Linked DNA regions of Prochlorococcus marinus str. NATL2A. The protein of the gene in region 2 binds, or shares a complex with, the protein of the main gene of each other region. Links are inferred from orthologs where the notes say so. Each region holds a gene or a part of one and is shown on either strand. Other genes may lie near its edges.

Region 1 (7,307 bases), 920 kb from region 2 along the record:
TGTCTACTTACTCCCTCAACGCCATTGTTACTCCAAGTTTTCCATAAAGAAAGGTTTGAACCAGCTGTCTCTAAACCATCTCTAAACGCTTCTAAATCAGTTACATCTACTAGTAAACCATTTTCACAACGAGAATGGATCTCCCTTGGGCCTCCATCATCAGTAGTCACCATAGGCAAACCACACGCAGCAGCTTCCAATAATGTCAATCCAAATGGCTCGGTTAAAGCGGGGTTAACAAATAGTCCGCCTCTATTTGCAGCCCAACGATAAATTGATGGGATTTGCTCTCTTTTATGCTGTTTTGGAAAAGCAATTTTTCCATATAAATTATATTTATCAACCAATTCAAAAACTTGCTGAAATACTTCTCTTTGCTGTTTCTCAAGCTGACGAGAATCTTCACGACAACCTAAAATCAAAATAAGATTATGTCTTTGCTGCAAAATTGACGAACGTCCATAAGTCTCAATTAAGGCTGGAATATTTTTTCTCCTTACTGCCCTTGATATAGCTAAGAGTGGTGGAAGATTTAAATCTCTCAAAAAAGGTTTAAAAAGCTTGTTTAATTCTTTTTCCTCATCCTTTGAATTAATATCTACTGGGTGAAAGCGATTTAAATCAACACCAGGTGGAATTATTTCTACGTTTTTTGAGCTAAATCGTCCATAACGAGCGTACTGTTCATCAGATTCCTGCTTAGTGCTTGTGATAAGTAAATTTGAATGTGCTAAAGCTAATTCCTCTGCATCAATTCTTTTGCTAATTGAATAAGTTTGCTCTATATGATCATGATCAATTCCAGCAGCCAATAATCTTCTCAGTTTTTCACGGCCCAATGAATGGCCCGTAAAAACTAATGGTAATCCTAATCTTCGACTAACCAATGCTCCTACATAACCAGCATCGGCATAATGAGCATGAATCCAATCAGGGAATTTATTTTCTTTTTGCAATCTTTCAACTATGCGATCAGCTAAATCATCTAAGTAAGGCCATAACAACTCCTTCCTTACATAACGCTTTGGACCAAAAGGCAATCGAATAATTTCAGCACAACTTGATATCTTTTCAACAGGATTCGAGTAGTCAGAAGATACTTTCCTATCATTAATTAATCTTGTAATAAGTTCGACTTTTTCAACTTCTGGTCTTGCTGCAAGTCCTTTTACTAATTCTAAAACATATAAAGTTTGTCCTCCAGTATCTGAGTCTCTACCTAACTCAAGATCATGTGAACGGATTAAACCATGCAAATTTAAATGTAAAAGTCTTAGCCCCAAGCAAAACCTCAATAAGATATTCTGGATTCTTAATTCATTTATTACTCATTAAATCTAAAGAAAGTATAAAAATAAACTTATAAGTAATTAAGTTTTTTAATATTCTGTCTATCACTTGATATTTAGAGTTTTAAAAATTGAAAGAATCAAAAAGCAATATTTAATATTAAGGAATGTGTACAAAAATGAAAAAATTAAACTATCTAGAAGAGTGCATTTCTAAAACTTTTTTTAAATAATCACCTGTATGACTATTTTTATTTGTTGCCACTTCTTCAGGAGTTCCCATAGCAATAATCTCTCCTCCTCTATTACCTCCTTCAGGGCCCATATCAATAATCCAATCTGAACACCTAATAACATCTAAATTATGCTCGATAACAATAATTGAGTTCCCTTTGTCTACCAATCTCTGAATAACATCCATTAATTTATGAACGTCATAAAAACTTAACCCAGTTGTAGGCTCATCGATTAAATAAAGAGTTTTACCAGTAGCTCTTCTAGATAGCTCAGTGGCAAGTTTTACTCTTTGAGCTTCTCCTCCAGATAGTGTTGGAGCAGGTTGACCAAGTTTAATATATCCAAGCCCAACATCTAAAAGCGTCCTTAATCGATCTGCAGCTTGAGGTATAGCAGAAAAAACATCAACTGCTTGCTCGACAGTCATTTCTAAGACATCGGAAATAGAATAGTTTTTATATTTGACTTGTAATGTCTCGCGATTAAATCGAGCTCCTTTACATACATCACATTGAACATACACATCAGGAAGAAAATTCATCTCAATTACATTTACACCTTGACCACGACATGCTTCGCATCTTCCACCTTTAACGTTAAAACTAAATTGACCTGCTTGATATCCTCTGGCTTTTGCTTCAACAGAGGTTGCAAAAAGTTGGCGTATAGGATCAAATGCACCTGTATAAGTAGCAGTATTAGATCTTGGGGTTCTACCAATTGGAGATTGATCAATAACAATAACTTTATCAATAGATTTAATACCTTTCAGTTCTTTTAATCCTTTTGGAAAAGGAACTTTCAAGCCTAGAGAGTGATTTAAAGCAGGATGAAGTAATTCATTTATCAGAGTACTTTTACCACTTCCACTTACTCCAGTAACAGCAACTAATCTGCCTAATGGAAAATCAACTGAAACATTTTTTAAATTATTTTTATTACAATCAATCAAACGTAATTTTCTTTGTACTGAATCTCTCCTGCTAGTAGGAGTAGGAATAGATGAGCGCCCGCTAAGATAAGCACCCGTCAATGATTTTTTTGCTGTCAACAAATTATCCAAAGATCCTTGAGCTATAATTTCACCTCCATGCACACCTGCACCAGGTCCAATGTCTACCAAATGATCAGCTGATCTTATCGTGTCTTCATCATGTTCTACAACCACCAAAGTATTACCTAGATCACGTAGCTTTTTTAATGTAGACAATAATCGATCATTATCTCTTTGATGTAGTCCAATACTAGGTTCATCTAACACATAAAGAACTCCTGTTAAACCAGCACCTATTTGCGTAGCAAGGCGTATTCTTTGAGCTTCCCCCCCAGATAAAGTCATTGCGGGCCTATCTAAAGTTAAATAATCAAGTCCAACATCTAACAGAAATTGAAGCCGTAATCGAATTTCTTTGAGGACTAATTCCCCAATCTTCTTTTGTTTATTAGAAAGTAATTGCTTTGAATTATTAGTTGTTTCTAAACCCATTAATTCTTCAACATTCTCAAGAGTGGTAGAAACACTTGATGAAGTGAGATCAGTTATGGCAAAAGGCCCAAGCTTTACAGCAAGTGCTTCCGGACGTAACCTCTTACCATGACAGCTTGCACATGGAACTAGTTCAAGGTATTTCTCTAACTTTTGGCGAACAGCTTCTCCGTTCGCATCCTGTAATTGTCTTTCTAAAATAGGTAAAATACCTTCAAAAGGTCTTTTAAATCCCGAATCTTGCTTATATCTACTATCTACTTTTATTAAAATAGGTTCCTTACTACCATTTAACAAAATATTTTTTTGCTCCTCTTTTAAATCTTTCCAAGGAGTTTTTATTTCAAAACCAAATGCCTCGCCAACTGAAAATAATAATGAAAAATAATATGAATTATCTTTATCACTCCAGGGTGCAACAGCAGCATAAACCGGTAAAGATGGGTCAGGTACAACCCTCTCACAAGTAAATTTTTTCAAATGACCTAAACCATGACAATCAGGACAAGCTCCATATGGGCTGTTAAATGAAAATAATCTTGGAGATAATTCCTCAATTACCGCCCCATGAACTGGACAAGCGAAATTCTCAGAAAATAATCTTTCTTTTTCAATACCTTTAGGAAGTTCTTCGTTCTTTTTAGGGACTACTTCAACGATTGCTAAACCATCTCCCCTTTTCAAAGTAGTGCTTAATGAATCAGTTAATCTCTCTTCGATACCCTCTCTCGCAATCAATCTATCAACCACTACTTCAATAGAATGAACTTGATTTTTATCTAATTCAATATTATCTGCCAACTCTCTCACTTCTTTATTAATTCTTACTCGAACAAACCCTTCTGCAGCAAGTCCAGATAATAATTTTGAGTGTGTTCCCTTTTTACCTCTGACGACTGGTGCAAGTAATTGATATCTAGATCCTTCGGGAAGAGTCTTAATTTGATCAACCATCTCATCTATACTTTGGGGCTTAATTGGCCTAGAGCACTCAGGGCAATGAGGTTCCCCGGCTCTTCCAAAAAGCAAACGAAAATAATCTTGTATCTCCGTAACTGTTCCAACTGTTGAACGCGGATTATGACTTGTTGATTTTTGATCAATTGAAATTGCTGGTGATAAACCTTCAATTGAATCAACGTCTGGTTTATCAACCTGACCTAAAAATTGCCTTGCATAAGCAGACAAACTCTCCACATAACGTCTTTGCCCTTCAGCAAAAATAGTATCAAAAGCTAAAGAACTTTTACCACTTCCACTAACACCTGTAAAAACAACCAATTGATTTCTTGGAATAGATAAATCAACGTTTTTTAAATTATGTTGCCTTGCACCACGAATAGTTATGACATCTTCGCTAGAAGAACCATTATTTAATGCATTTTTTTTTGAATTAGGTTTCGGACTTCCCATTAGGGAAAAATACTAATGGTTAATTATATAAAAAGATATGCTCATCATGCAGCCTTATGTTCCAGCAAGCTCGCCGCATAAGCATTCGCTTCTACAATTTCACCGCCAGCCAATAAAGCCAATTCCCTTTGCCTATCTGAGATTTCCCTTAAATTAATAAAATCAGACTTTGTGTGACCAGAGATAACACTCTTTTTTAAAGCAAAATGATTATCAGCAAATGCTGCAATTAAAGGTTGATGAGTCACGCAAAAAACTTGACGATGATTTGCTAATTCACAAAGCAAATTAGCTACGTAACTACTAATTGATCCACTAACACCCGAATCAATTTCATCAAAAATCAATAAATTGCAATTTTCAAATGTAGAAAATATTGCCTTTATTGCAAGAAGAACCCTAGACTTCTCTCCACCAGAGGCTGTTTCAGCAAGAGACGCTAAAGGGATACCTGGATTTGCTGAAAACATAAAGTTGACTTTATCAATACCATTGATTGTTGGTTCACATTCTTCAAAGACGACTTTAAAGCGAACATTAGGAATACCTAATTTTTTTAAGCTAATAATCAATTTTTCTTCAAGTTGTGAAGCAATATTTTTTCTTATAACTGATAAATCTTTATTAGATTTGTCTCTTATAGTTCTTTTTTTATTTTCATCAGAAGAGTACTCATTAATGCTATTAGAACTTTCTTGCAGAGATAAAGAATTGAATAACTCATTTTTATACTGAATAAGATCTGATATATTTCTTTGATATTTTTTTTGATAAAATTTGAGAGTAGATAATCTAACTTGCAAATCATTTAAAAAAGACGGATCAATATCTAATGTTTTTTCGTAATCATTAATTTGATAAATTAAATCATTAAGATTATTAGTTATTGTATAAAAAGACTCAGAAATAGGTTCTAAAGAAGAATCAATTTGAGAAAGACTCTTTAATTCATTAATACAGAAATCAGCATGGTCTAAAATAGATGGGTACTCATCTAAACTTTCATTTAAACGAGTTAATAATGATTTAACGCCTTCTTTTAATCTTAGAATATTGGATAAACGATTCTGATCAGTCTCTAACTTAATTTGTTCGTTAGGATCTTCTAATTCTAATTTATCTAAGTCTTGATATATGTATTTCATTTCCTCAAACTCTTTTTTGGAATTCATAGTTCTAACTCGCGCTTCCTCTAATCTAAAATTAGAGTCATTCCATATATTCCAATTTTGCTTTACCTTAGTAATCGATTCCTTAATTAAATTTAGACCTAAAGAATCTAATAAACTTAATTGATGTAATGAATTATTTAAAATATAGGTATCACCTTGTAGAGTAAAATCTAATAAAAGGGATCTCAATTCTGATATTTGATCTCTATTAACTATTACGCCATTAATTCTAAATCTAGATTTATATTTATTTTCCTTTAAACGCCATTCCCTTGTCACAATTAATTCTTCATCAATGTCCAATTCTTGATTAATTAGCCAATTTTTTGTGTTTTGGAGTACAGAAAAAACCCCCTCAATTGATGAACAGAGAGAACCTTCGGCAACTAATCGATTATCTAGAGGAGTTTTTTTATTAGCTAATAAAGCATTTAAGGTATCAATAAATATTGATTTACCTGAGCCAGTTTGCCCAGTAAAAGCAGTAAACCCCTTTTCAAAGTCAATCTCTGTATTCCCAAATAGAGCTATATTTTGAAAGCGAAGACTGTTTAACATGAATCAAAGCAACCAAAAAGACGCAAACTGAGAGTAAAATGAATTAGAAGAGAGGTAGAACTTTGCCATAATAAAATGGCCGAAGAATTAAGCGATTTTATTGAAGCCTCAGGTCTACTTTCATATGACCCGGTGGCTATTGACTCAATCTACAAAAAAAATCCAATTCGTCTACTTCGAAGACTCTGGCAAACACTTTTACCAATTGGATTATTTTTGCTAGGCGTTGGATGGGAAAAGTTAATTGGTTCTCTAGACAAAGATGAAAGAAAAACTTTTAGGGCGAAAGAATTTACAAAACTACTGGTAGATCTAGGACCAGCATTCATTAAAGCTGGACAAGCGCTCTCGACTAGGCCAGACATTGTTCCGCCAACTGTTTTAGAAGAATTAGCACAACTTCAAGATCAACTACCTGGCTTTGATAGTAAGCTCGCAATGGCTTGTATTGAACAAGATTTAGATAATAAAATAGAGAATATATTTGCAGAGATAGATAAAGAACCGATTTCAGCTGCATCTTTAGGTCAAGTACATAAAGCAAAACTCAAAAGTGGAGAGCAAGTTGCTGTTAAAATTCAAAGACCAGGATTAAGAGAGCAAATAACTTTAGATTTATATATAGTAAGAAATATAGCAATCTGGTTTAAAAATAATATAGGGATTATTAGAAGCGATCTAGTTGCATTAATAGACGAACTAGGTAAGAGAATATTTGAAGAAATGGACTACATTAATGAAGCAAATAATGCAGAAAAATTTAAAGAACTTCATAGCGGAAATGATAAAATTGCAGTACCAAAAATTTATAGAAAAGCAACAAGTAGAAGAGTGCTTACAATGGAATGGATCGATGGGACAAAATTAACAAATATAGAAGCTGTAAAAAATTTAGGAATTAATCCAAATGAAATGGTGGAAATTGGAGTAAGTTGTAGTCTTCAGCAACTTATTGAGCACGGTTTTTTTCACGCCGATCCACACCCAGGGAACATCTTAGCAATGAAAGATGGACGATTATGTTATTTAGATTTTGGGATGATGAGTGATATTACGCAACAATCTAGGGTTGGATTAATTAGAGCAGTTGTGCATCTTGTCAACAGGAGATTTGATAAACTTTCTAATGATTTTGTTCAACTAGGATTTCTT
Region 2 (9,303 bases):
CCTTTAAGTTCAGTTAGCTCTACAAGAAAAGCATATCCAATTAAATTACCACCTGCTTTTTTGATCAAGTTACCTGCTGCACCTGCTGTTCCTCCTGTAGCTAGTAAATCATCAAATAACATTATCTTACTATCCTTTTCCATTATATTTTGCTGGATTTCTAATCTGTCTTCACCGTATTCAAGCTTATAATTAGTACCTATTACTTCTCCAGGTAATTTATTAGGTTTTCTAATAGTAATTAAACCTATCTCAAGCTTAAATGCCAATGCAGATGCAGAAATAAATCCTCTTGATTCTATGCCAGCAATATAATCAGGTTTTTTAGTAGATATCAGGTTCTGAAGAGGAAACATTAATTCTTTCCATATCTTGGGCTCTTTATATATTGGGTTTAAGTCTTTGAAGACAATTCCCTTTTTCGGGTAATCATTTATTTCTGTAATGTATTTTTTTAAGTGATCCATGCAATATAAATATTTGAGGTGTGCGATTTTATTAAACCAACATTAAAGCTAGCAAATCAGCAAACTCCTGTCATTATTGACACTATGAAGACTTCTAATTTAGTTGCCACGCATAGTAAAGAATTCATTAATGAATCCAATAATTTTAAAACCTGTGGTGAAAGTGGTTATTTAAATTGTTTTATTTCAAAGGATGCCTCTAAAAAACTTGATTTTTTACTTTTAGTTATCGAAACGCTTCAAATCAATGCAATGGATTCCCTCTTTTTGAAGGCTAATAATATTGGTTTATCAGATGAGTTCACTAGTAGAGTTCAATTCTGGAAAATTAGATGTTCTAACCCGTTGAGGAAAAGTCACACCTTTTCATCACTCTCATTTGAGCAGATAGATTCTCTTGTTGAACTTATTTCTTCCATGGCAGAAAACCTTTATCCTCTTATTAGGCAATTACTTTCCTCCAAAGAATCTAAGACACTGAATCAAGAGCGATGGATTTTATTTAGTTCACGTCTTAAGTCACTTATATCCGAGAGGATGAATTTGAAGCGTAGTTATATAATCTCCTTATTAAATGATGATAAGCATGAATTTTTTAGAGAGTTATTAGTCATTCTTTCTTTGTCTTGTGGAAAAGGTGGTGCTTGTCGACTTAAAGCTTCTTTATATCACCAATCTTAGTTTATATAAATGATTAATTTATCTTATAGATTTGATCAAAACTCTTCATCTCTAGAACTAGATGGTATGCCAGATGTTTCAAATGGAGACTCAGAGAATACTATTGGTATCTTATCTTCATGGACATTGAAAATAATCGGCTCACCTACACTAGAGGGTGAAAAGGAACATCTTGAAAACTTGATGCAAGTAATTCTTCAATATTCACGGTCGTATATCTCTGGAATTCGAAAAACATTTATATCAAAAAAAAATATTGTAATGATCTCTCCATTTGGCAGTAGTCATAAATTACGTCTTAATAGTACAAAGAAAGATGTTAAGCCTCTAGAAATTATATTAGATGATTCAGAATTGTCTGATCTTACTCAATGTTTAGATCTATTGAGGTTTGATTCCAGATTTAACCTTAATTGGAATATCACTTTAGATAGACCTTACAGCAAGAGATATATTAATTCTAGTGCTTATAAATCAAAGAAAAGATTTGCTTTATTTTATGCATTCATTTTATTTTTATCTACAAGCTCCCTTATGTTATTGATCCCTACCAATAATAAATTTGATCTGAGCGAACCTACTAAATCATCTCAAACTATAAATGAATAAGGTTTATATTAACTAAATAATAATCTATTAATTGGCTTTAGATTGATATATTGTCTATTAATTTACTTATATATACGCTAATACATTAAAACTCTACTAGTATTAACGAAATATATTGATTAGGATGAAACTCTCATCATACGATAGGAATAAGTGTGATATTAGTGACGATGAAATCTTTTATCAACAGCCAAGATTTGTTCATCACCTTAGCGATTCATTCAGAAATAGGCTGACAAGTTTATACACTGAGTATCTGCTTAATCATCACATTATTTTAGATTTAATGAGTAGTTGGGTAAGTCATTTACCATCTAATATTAGTTATAAAAAAGTTATTGGTCATGGAATGAATGAAGCTGAGTTAAGTTCTAATGAAAGACTTGATAGGTTCTTCGTACAAAATTTAAATAAGAAACAAAATATGCCAATTGAAGATTCTTCTGTTGATGTTGGATTAATTGTTGCAGGCTGGCAATATCTTCAATATCCTGAAAAAGTTTCATTAGAACTATCAAGGGTTATCAAATCTGATTCATTATTGATAATCTCCTTCACTAATCGAGCATTCTGGACAAAAGCTCCAAACATCTGGACATATTCGTCAGAGGAAAAAAGAATTGAATATGTAACTAGTGTCCTTACTTCTAATGGATGGAGGATAGAAAAAATATTAAATGAGAAAACTCAAGATAAAAAGCTTTTTGGGTTTTACTCATCAGAGAGTGATCCTTTTTTTTCAGTGATTGCAAGAAACAATAAGTCTAATTACTGATCTACTTTTTATGAATACTTGTATTTAGTATAAATTCATAATAGTTTTTTTTTATGTCCTGTTCTCTAATTAAATTTAGTTCTGAGGATTGTGGAACTTGTCACAGGATGAGCTTCTTTGATTCTAAAGTTGCGACCGAATTAGGTATAGAATTTATTAGCGTAAAACTACAAGATACAGTGGTTTATAGAAAATATAGACCAATATTATTAAAGCAATATCCTACAAAAGAAGGTATGGGCTGGCCTACTTATCTATTAGTTAATGATCCGGAGGGAGAATTTGAGATTATTGGTGAGCTTAAAGGTGGTATTGCTAAGGGTGATTTTAGAGAGAGGCTTTCAAACCTAATAACTAATTGATCTTCAATTAATTGACTGGTTGCATCAAGCCACCACTTCCAGAGTCAGAATCATCATCGTCGTTTCCGGCGTCTACAGTCAAAAGTGTATACACCCCTAATGCTAAAAGACTTATCATTCCGCTAAAAAGGCTGAGTCCATATTGGTTTGAACTAATTTCTATTACTTCACCCAAGGTAAAAATACTCAAATTTTGGTGACTATAGCAATCTTTTACTTTTAAGGCATTTTGTTCAACCAATTGAATAATTGACCGCTTGTTTTACTGAATTGAAAATTTGATTTATTAAGCGTTTATTTCTGAATTCATAAGTTTTAGCCATTCAGTTAATTGATCTAGAAGTTTATCGCTATCCAAGATTCCGAGCCCTCGAATAGTCACCGTTGAACACTTATCCCCTTTCTTATAAATAAATCTTCCATGAAGGTGATTAGCCAAACCTTTTCTTAGTAACTTGAATGCTGGCTCATCCATCATTGTCTCAAGCTCAACATTTGGTTTGGATAACTTGATTCTTGAGAAGCCACACTTTTTAGCGATTATTTTTAATTTCATTACTTCTATTAATGATTCAACTGCTTTTGGTAATGTTCCATATCTATCAACCAAGTTGCTAGCAAATTGAACTAATGAATCATTGTTTTCGCATTGTGTGGCTAATCTATATGCATTTATTTTTTCATCTGGATCAGTTATCCAATCTCCTGGTATAAAAGCTGTCACAGGTAGATCTATTTGAGTATCGTCAACACTAGGAATGTCTTGCCCCTGTATTTCGGCAATAGTTTCCTGTAATAATTCCATATACAAATCAAATCCTATTGTTTCCATTTGTCCGCTTTGTTCAATACCTAAGATATTTCCAACGCCTCTAATTTCCATGTCCCTCATGGCTAACTGATAACCACTGCCCAAATCACTAAATTCTTTTATAGCCTTTAAACGTTGCCTTGATGTCTCATTTAATTTCTCATCGCTTGGATAAAATAACCAAGCATGTGCTTGTACTCCACTTCGGCCTACTCTGCCTCTCAATTGGTAAAGTTGAGATAAACCAAACTTGTGAGAATCTTCAATTAAAATAGTATTTACTCTAGGAATATCTAATCCACTTTCTACAATAGTTGTACAAAGCAAAATATCGGCTTCTCCTGCATTAAATGCAAGCATTGCATTCTCTAATGCTCCCTCCTCCATTTGACCATGTGCAATCAATAATTTCACATTTGGGATCATAATTTTTAATTTCTCTGCTACATCTTCTATTCCTTTTATTCGAGGAACAATATAAAATATTTGTCCACCTCTATCAATCTCTTGTGAAATTGCACTTCTTATTATTTCATTATCGAGGGGTGCTAAGTGTGTTTTAATTGGCCTTCGTAGGGGAGGCGGTGTTGTTATTAAACTCATTTCACGGACACCAGAAAGACTCATATAGAGTGTTCTTGGAATTGGAGTCGCTGAAAGGGTTAATACATCTACACTTTTTTTTAATTCCTTTATTTTCTCTTTTTGATTAACTCCAAAACGTTGTTCTTCATCTATAACTAGAAGTCCCAAGTCCTTATAAACTAATTTTTTGTTCAAGAGCTGATGTGTACCAACAACTGCATCAATTTGTCCATCTTTCAGGCCACTAACTATATGTTTTTTTTCACTATTTGTTTTAAATCTATTGAGTAATGAAACTTTTATAGGATAAGGAGCAAATCGATCAGAAATAGTTCTCCAATGTTGTTGAGATAATACAGTCGTTGGTGCTAATAAAGCTATTTGTTTTCCTGAGGTAATAGCCTTAAATATTGCTCGTATAGCAACTTCTGTTTTCCCAAATCCAACATCGCCGCAAACTAATCTATCCATAGGCTTTTCACTTTCCATATCAGATTTAACTTGAGATGTAGCTGTTGCTTGATCAGGTGTAAGTGCGTATGGAAATGAGTCTTCTAATTCGTTTTGCCAGGGCCCATCACATGGGAATTTATACCCTTTTTCTTTACTTCTTTCTGCATATAACTTAATTAAATCAATAGCAACTTTTTTAACGGATTTCTTTGCCTTTTCCTTTATTTTGTTCCAATTAGCTCCTCCTAATTTACTAATTGTAGGAGTCTTTGCATTTGAACTTCTATACCTACCTAGACTTCCAAGTTGATCTGCAGCAACACTTAGCTTTCCATCCATATATTTTATTACCAAATAATCTCTTGACTCTCCATTAATATTTAATTTTTCAATTTTCTGAAATAAACCAATTCCATGATTTCTATGAACAACATAATCGCCTGGTTTCATCTTATTAGGATCTATCTTTTTACTTTGAGATTGTTTTCTTCTTCTTATATAACCAGTCGTAGAAATATTTTGTTGTCCGAAAAACTCCTTATCCGTTAATAGTGCAATTTTCCATGCAGGAAGATAAAATCCTTCAATTTCACCCTCATTTTTATTTTTAATAGCTACTGGAATATTGTCATCGATAATATTTTTGATACCATTAAGATCGGTATTATTAGGTATAAACTTTGAGATACATTCATGTTCTTCTAACAAAGAAACTGCACGACTAGGTTGTGCTGAAATTATCCAAATAGAATATTTATTCTTGATGTAATCTTTTAAAGATAAACTTATTTTACCGTATTGATTAGGCAGCCAATTATGAACTTTGCTTGAAATACTAAAAACATTCGTTTTCTTTGTAGTGTCTTCTAAATCTGTTATATCAATACCTTTATAATTATTTAGAGAATCATATATATCATTAATGTCTTTATGAAGATTAGGTTTAAATATAGTTTTTGTTGCTTCACTACCTTTTATAGTAGTAATTACATCTGTATAATTATCATTAACAATATTATACCAAGCTTTCCCATGAGATATACCTTGAAACCTCTCATCAACCACAATAAATGTCTTATCATCTAAGTAATCTAATAATGATGAAGGCTTGTCAAATGCAACTCCTAAATATTTCTTTGCTGAATCCAATTTATTTGAATCTACTAACTCAGAGAACTCATCATTAGTAAATAAACTCGATATATCCTTGTTGTCAGTTGATATAAGCTTATTAATGATTAGTGGATCAAAACCCGTGGGTGTTATGCATACATTGTTGATTTGATCTAATGACCTTTGTGAAATTGGATCAAATTCTTTAATCTTATCTAATAGATCACCAAATAGCTCTAATCTAATTGGAAGTTCACTACTAACAGGGTAAATATCAATAATATCTCCACGTCTTGTCCATGTTCCTTCTTGATCTATATTATTAGACTTGATATATCCACTTTCACTCAATTTTAAAGATAAATCACTTAGATTTATTTCATCACCTACGTTTAATTTAATACACTTTTCTCTAAGGTGTTCAAATGGGGGCAGATGTGGTTGTAAAGATCTTTCTGTTGCAATTATTGCGATATTCTCATCATCTTTTAATTCCAATATATCGCTTAGTACTTGTAATTGACCCCAAATGATTTCTGAAGTAACCTGCGTAGTTTCATATGGTGAGACTTCACTTGTTGGATATAAACATGTCTTAGTCCAACCGCAATCTTTTACAAGGGGATACCATCTAGTTGCATCTTCTAATGTTGGGACAATTACTAATAATCTTTTGGACTCATTTTTAGCAAGCGAAGTTGTTATTAATGCCTTTGCTGTCCGCGATGCTCCTGTTAATATTAATCTTTCTTCTCTATTTGTTCGTTCAATCAACTCAGTTGTTAAATGATGGTTTTCTAAATATTTTGCTATTGACTCTAAGGACACTATTCTTTTTTACTTATTTTTATCTAATTAACCCTAACATTTTAATTGTCTTATTGAGAAGGCTTAATGAGCTAGATATTCATTTCGAATCAATTTTAGCTTCTCAACGAATGATACTAATTGTGTTTCACTAAGTTCCTTTCTAGTTAAAACATTAAACTCCTTTTGTAGAAATTCTCGTCCCTGTTTATGATCCCATGATAAATCCCTAAGTATAATGTCAGACTCTTCTATTAAAGTATTGAGATTCCCATTTGATACTTTGAATTGATTTGGAATATCAGTCTTTTTTAATAGACATAGATACTTCACTATATCAGCATAGCTAGTTATTTTATTTCGATTATTATAACCTAATTTTTTTTCTAGGAAATTTATTTCATCATCTCTGGACCATTTTAGCCGTTCAATTTCTGCATCTATCGCTGTTAATTCGCTACTCCAATCATTTGGCTCATGATTGATATTAATATCTTCAACCTTTTCTCTTTTAGGTAATTCAACCTTTTCACTATTAGGAAGTTCAATTCTTAATGGAGTTTTGGTTTTATGTTCATTATTAGTATTAATACTCGACACATCTTTTGTGACTGCATTTATCCTTTCATTCAGTCTTGATATGGCTTTATCTTCTGCAACTTCTACTGTTGGCCCCTCTGCTAGAGCACTTCCTAAATTTCTGTCATTAAGCCAACCATTTACTTGAACAACAGCTTTATTTTCTGATATGTGGCAAAGCTTTGATTCGATTCTCATAACCCTATTGACTTAGCACTGAATTGAATAATTAGAGTTAACATATACCAAACAGACAATATTAATAGCTCTTTTTCTTTAATTTAATGGATTCAGCATCTCTCAGATCCTTAACTCCTTTACTGGATGGTATTGATAGATGGGTTGAACTTGCTCCTCTTTTGCCTGTTATTGTTTCATTAGAGCTTGTATTGTCAGCTGATAACGCAGTGGCTCTTGCCTCAATAACTAAGAATCTGAATAATATTAATCTGCAAAGAAAAGCACTAAATATTGGTATATTTATCGCTTTATTATTAAGAATACTTGTAATTCTTACGGCTCAATTTTTCTTAAACTTTTGGCCAGTTAAGCTTATTGGTGGTATTTATTTGATTTCTCTTTCAATTTCAAAGTTTTTATCTTTGAACAATAATGGCTCTAATCAAAATTTAATCGAAAATAGTGAACAATCTAATATTTCATTATTTAAGGTAATTCTTCTATTGTCAGTAACTGATTTAGCTTTTTCTATAGATAGTATTACAGCAGCTGTCGCAATAAGCGATCAATTCCTTTTAGTGATTACTGGAGCAATTATCGGAGTTATCGCATTACGTTTCACATCTGGACTATTTATTAAATGGCTTGAGATATATATTAATTTAGAAAAAGCTGGTTATATTGCAGTTGGACTTATTGGATTAAAGTTAATCATTCAATTAGTTTTATTCAAATTAGTTATACCTGAATATTTATTCTTCTTGGTAATGTTATTTCTTTTCATTTGGGGCTTTTCAAAGAAGAATAGTTCTATTAGTAATGTTTAGATTCCAAGTTTATCATTGATGCTAAGATTTGACTGGATTGATAACGTATAACTGTCTGTTGCTTTTTTGCCTTCTAACTGTGCATATTTAATTAGAACAGGAAAATCATTTGTCATTATTTTTATACCAATTTGTTTATTTATCATAAATATTTCTCCAGGTATTCTATTTGATTTTGATTGATTTTTTATATCTTGACTTTCTTTAGATTGATTATTATCGCAAGATATAATTGCATCTAAAATCTTTATTCTTTTACCATTATACAATGTATAAGCATTGGGGTATAATCCTTGAATTTTTTTTAATATCTTTCTTGCATCTTGATTCCAATCTATTAAATTGTCTTCTTTTGTTATTTGTCTTGCATAACTTGGAATACCATTTAAATTTCTCTGCTCAATTGCATTCAATTGTTTAAGTCTTGATGATTTGTTTAATCCTTTGGTTAGCTTTATTTTTTCAAGTGACTTAAGTAAAAGTTTTGATGACATTACCGATAGTCTATTCGTAAGTATCTCAAGATTATCTGAATCTTTTATAACTGTTGACTCTTGTTCAATAACTGGTCCTGTATCTAAGCCTTCTTCCATTGACATAATACAAATACCTGTCTTGGCATCAGCATTAATTATGCTCCACTGAATTGGTGCAGCTCCTCTCCAAACAGGAAGCAGAGAAGCGTGGCTATTCCAGCATCCAAGTTTTGGCTGATCTAATATTTCTTTTGGAAGAATTTGACCAAAAGCAACAACTAGATAAACATCAGCCTTCAAATTCAGGAGTATCTCTTTTGTTTTTTGATCTTTACTTATTGAATTTGTTGCATAGACAGGTATGGATAGTTCTTCAGCTGCTTCTTTTACTGGAGAAGGTGACAATTTTTTGCCCCTTCCACGCTTTCTGTCTGGTTGAGTAACTACAGCTATAACTTCGTAGCCGGCCTTAGCGATGGTTTTTAAATTTTCTGCGGCATATTTAGGCGTTCCCCAAAAAACAATCTTCACGCTTCCCCAGTAATTGACATGTTCTCAACCCAAACATGAGGGCTGAT

What was found. Proteins that work in one complex are often made in the same cells at the same time.
Region 1: the proteins of mfd (region 2) and uvrA are in contact, whole or in part, in a crystal structure (PDB 4DFC), measured with the Escherichia coli proteins. The link is inferred for Prochlorococcus marinus str. NATL2A from one-to-one orthologs.

Annotation. Positions count from the first base shown.
Region 1 is NC_007335.2:1,832,935-1,840,241, forward strand. What follows is about bases 1,283-4,753. They hold uvrA (excinuclease ABC subunit UvrA), read right to left. Parts: upstream 4,426-4,753; coding sequence 1,483-4,425; downstream 1,283-1,482. Other genes in these bases: PMN2A_RS09910 (HAD family hydrolase), read right to left, coding at 1,283-1,295; PMN2A_RS09920 (DNA repair protein RecN), read right to left, coding at 4,470-4,753. In the rest of the region: more of PMN2A_RS09910, read right to left, coding at 1-1,282; more of PMN2A_RS09920, read right to left, coding at 4,754-6,155; PMN2A_RS09925 (ABC1 kinase family protein), read left to right, coding at 6,231-7,307. UniProt on the Escherichia coli protein: The UvrABC repair system catalyzes the recognition and processing of DNA lesions. UvrA is an ATPase and a DNA-binding protein. A damage recognition complex composed of 2 UvrA and 2 UvrB subunits scans DNA for abnormalities.
Region 2 is NC_007335.2:912,498-921,800, reverse strand. Bases 2,981-7,022 are described here. They hold mfd (transcription-repair coupling factor), read right to left. Parts: upstream 6,685-7,022; coding sequence 3,181-6,684; downstream 2,981-3,180. Other genes in these bases: PMN2A_RS04805 (hypothetical protein), read right to left, coding at 6,748-7,022; PMN2A_RS04815 (hypothetical protein), read right to left, coding at 2,981-3,135. In the rest of the region: PMN2A_RS04840 (adenine phosphoribosyltransferase), read right to left, coding at 1-467; PMN2A_RS04835 (DUF3038 domain-containing protein), read left to right, coding at 486-1,148; PMN2A_RS04830 (DUF4335 domain-containing protein), read left to right, coding at 1,158-1,757; PMN2A_RS04825 (methyltransferase domain-containing protein), read left to right, coding at 1,882-2,532; PMN2A_RS04820 (hypothetical protein), read left to right, coding at 2,586-2,894; more of PMN2A_RS04815, read right to left, coding at 2,902-2,980; more of PMN2A_RS04805, read right to left, coding at 7,023-7,440; PMN2A_RS04800 (TerC family protein), read left to right, coding at 7,527-8,249; fmt (methionyl-tRNA formyltransferase), read right to left, coding at 8,246-9,256; PMN2A_RS04790 (TldD/PmbA family protein), read right to left, coding at 9,253-9,303. UniProt on the Escherichia coli protein: Couples transcription and DNA repair by recognizing RNA polymerase (RNAP) stalled at DNA lesions. Mediates ATP-dependent release of RNAP and its truncated transcript from the DNA, and recruitment of nucleotide excision repair machinery to the damaged site.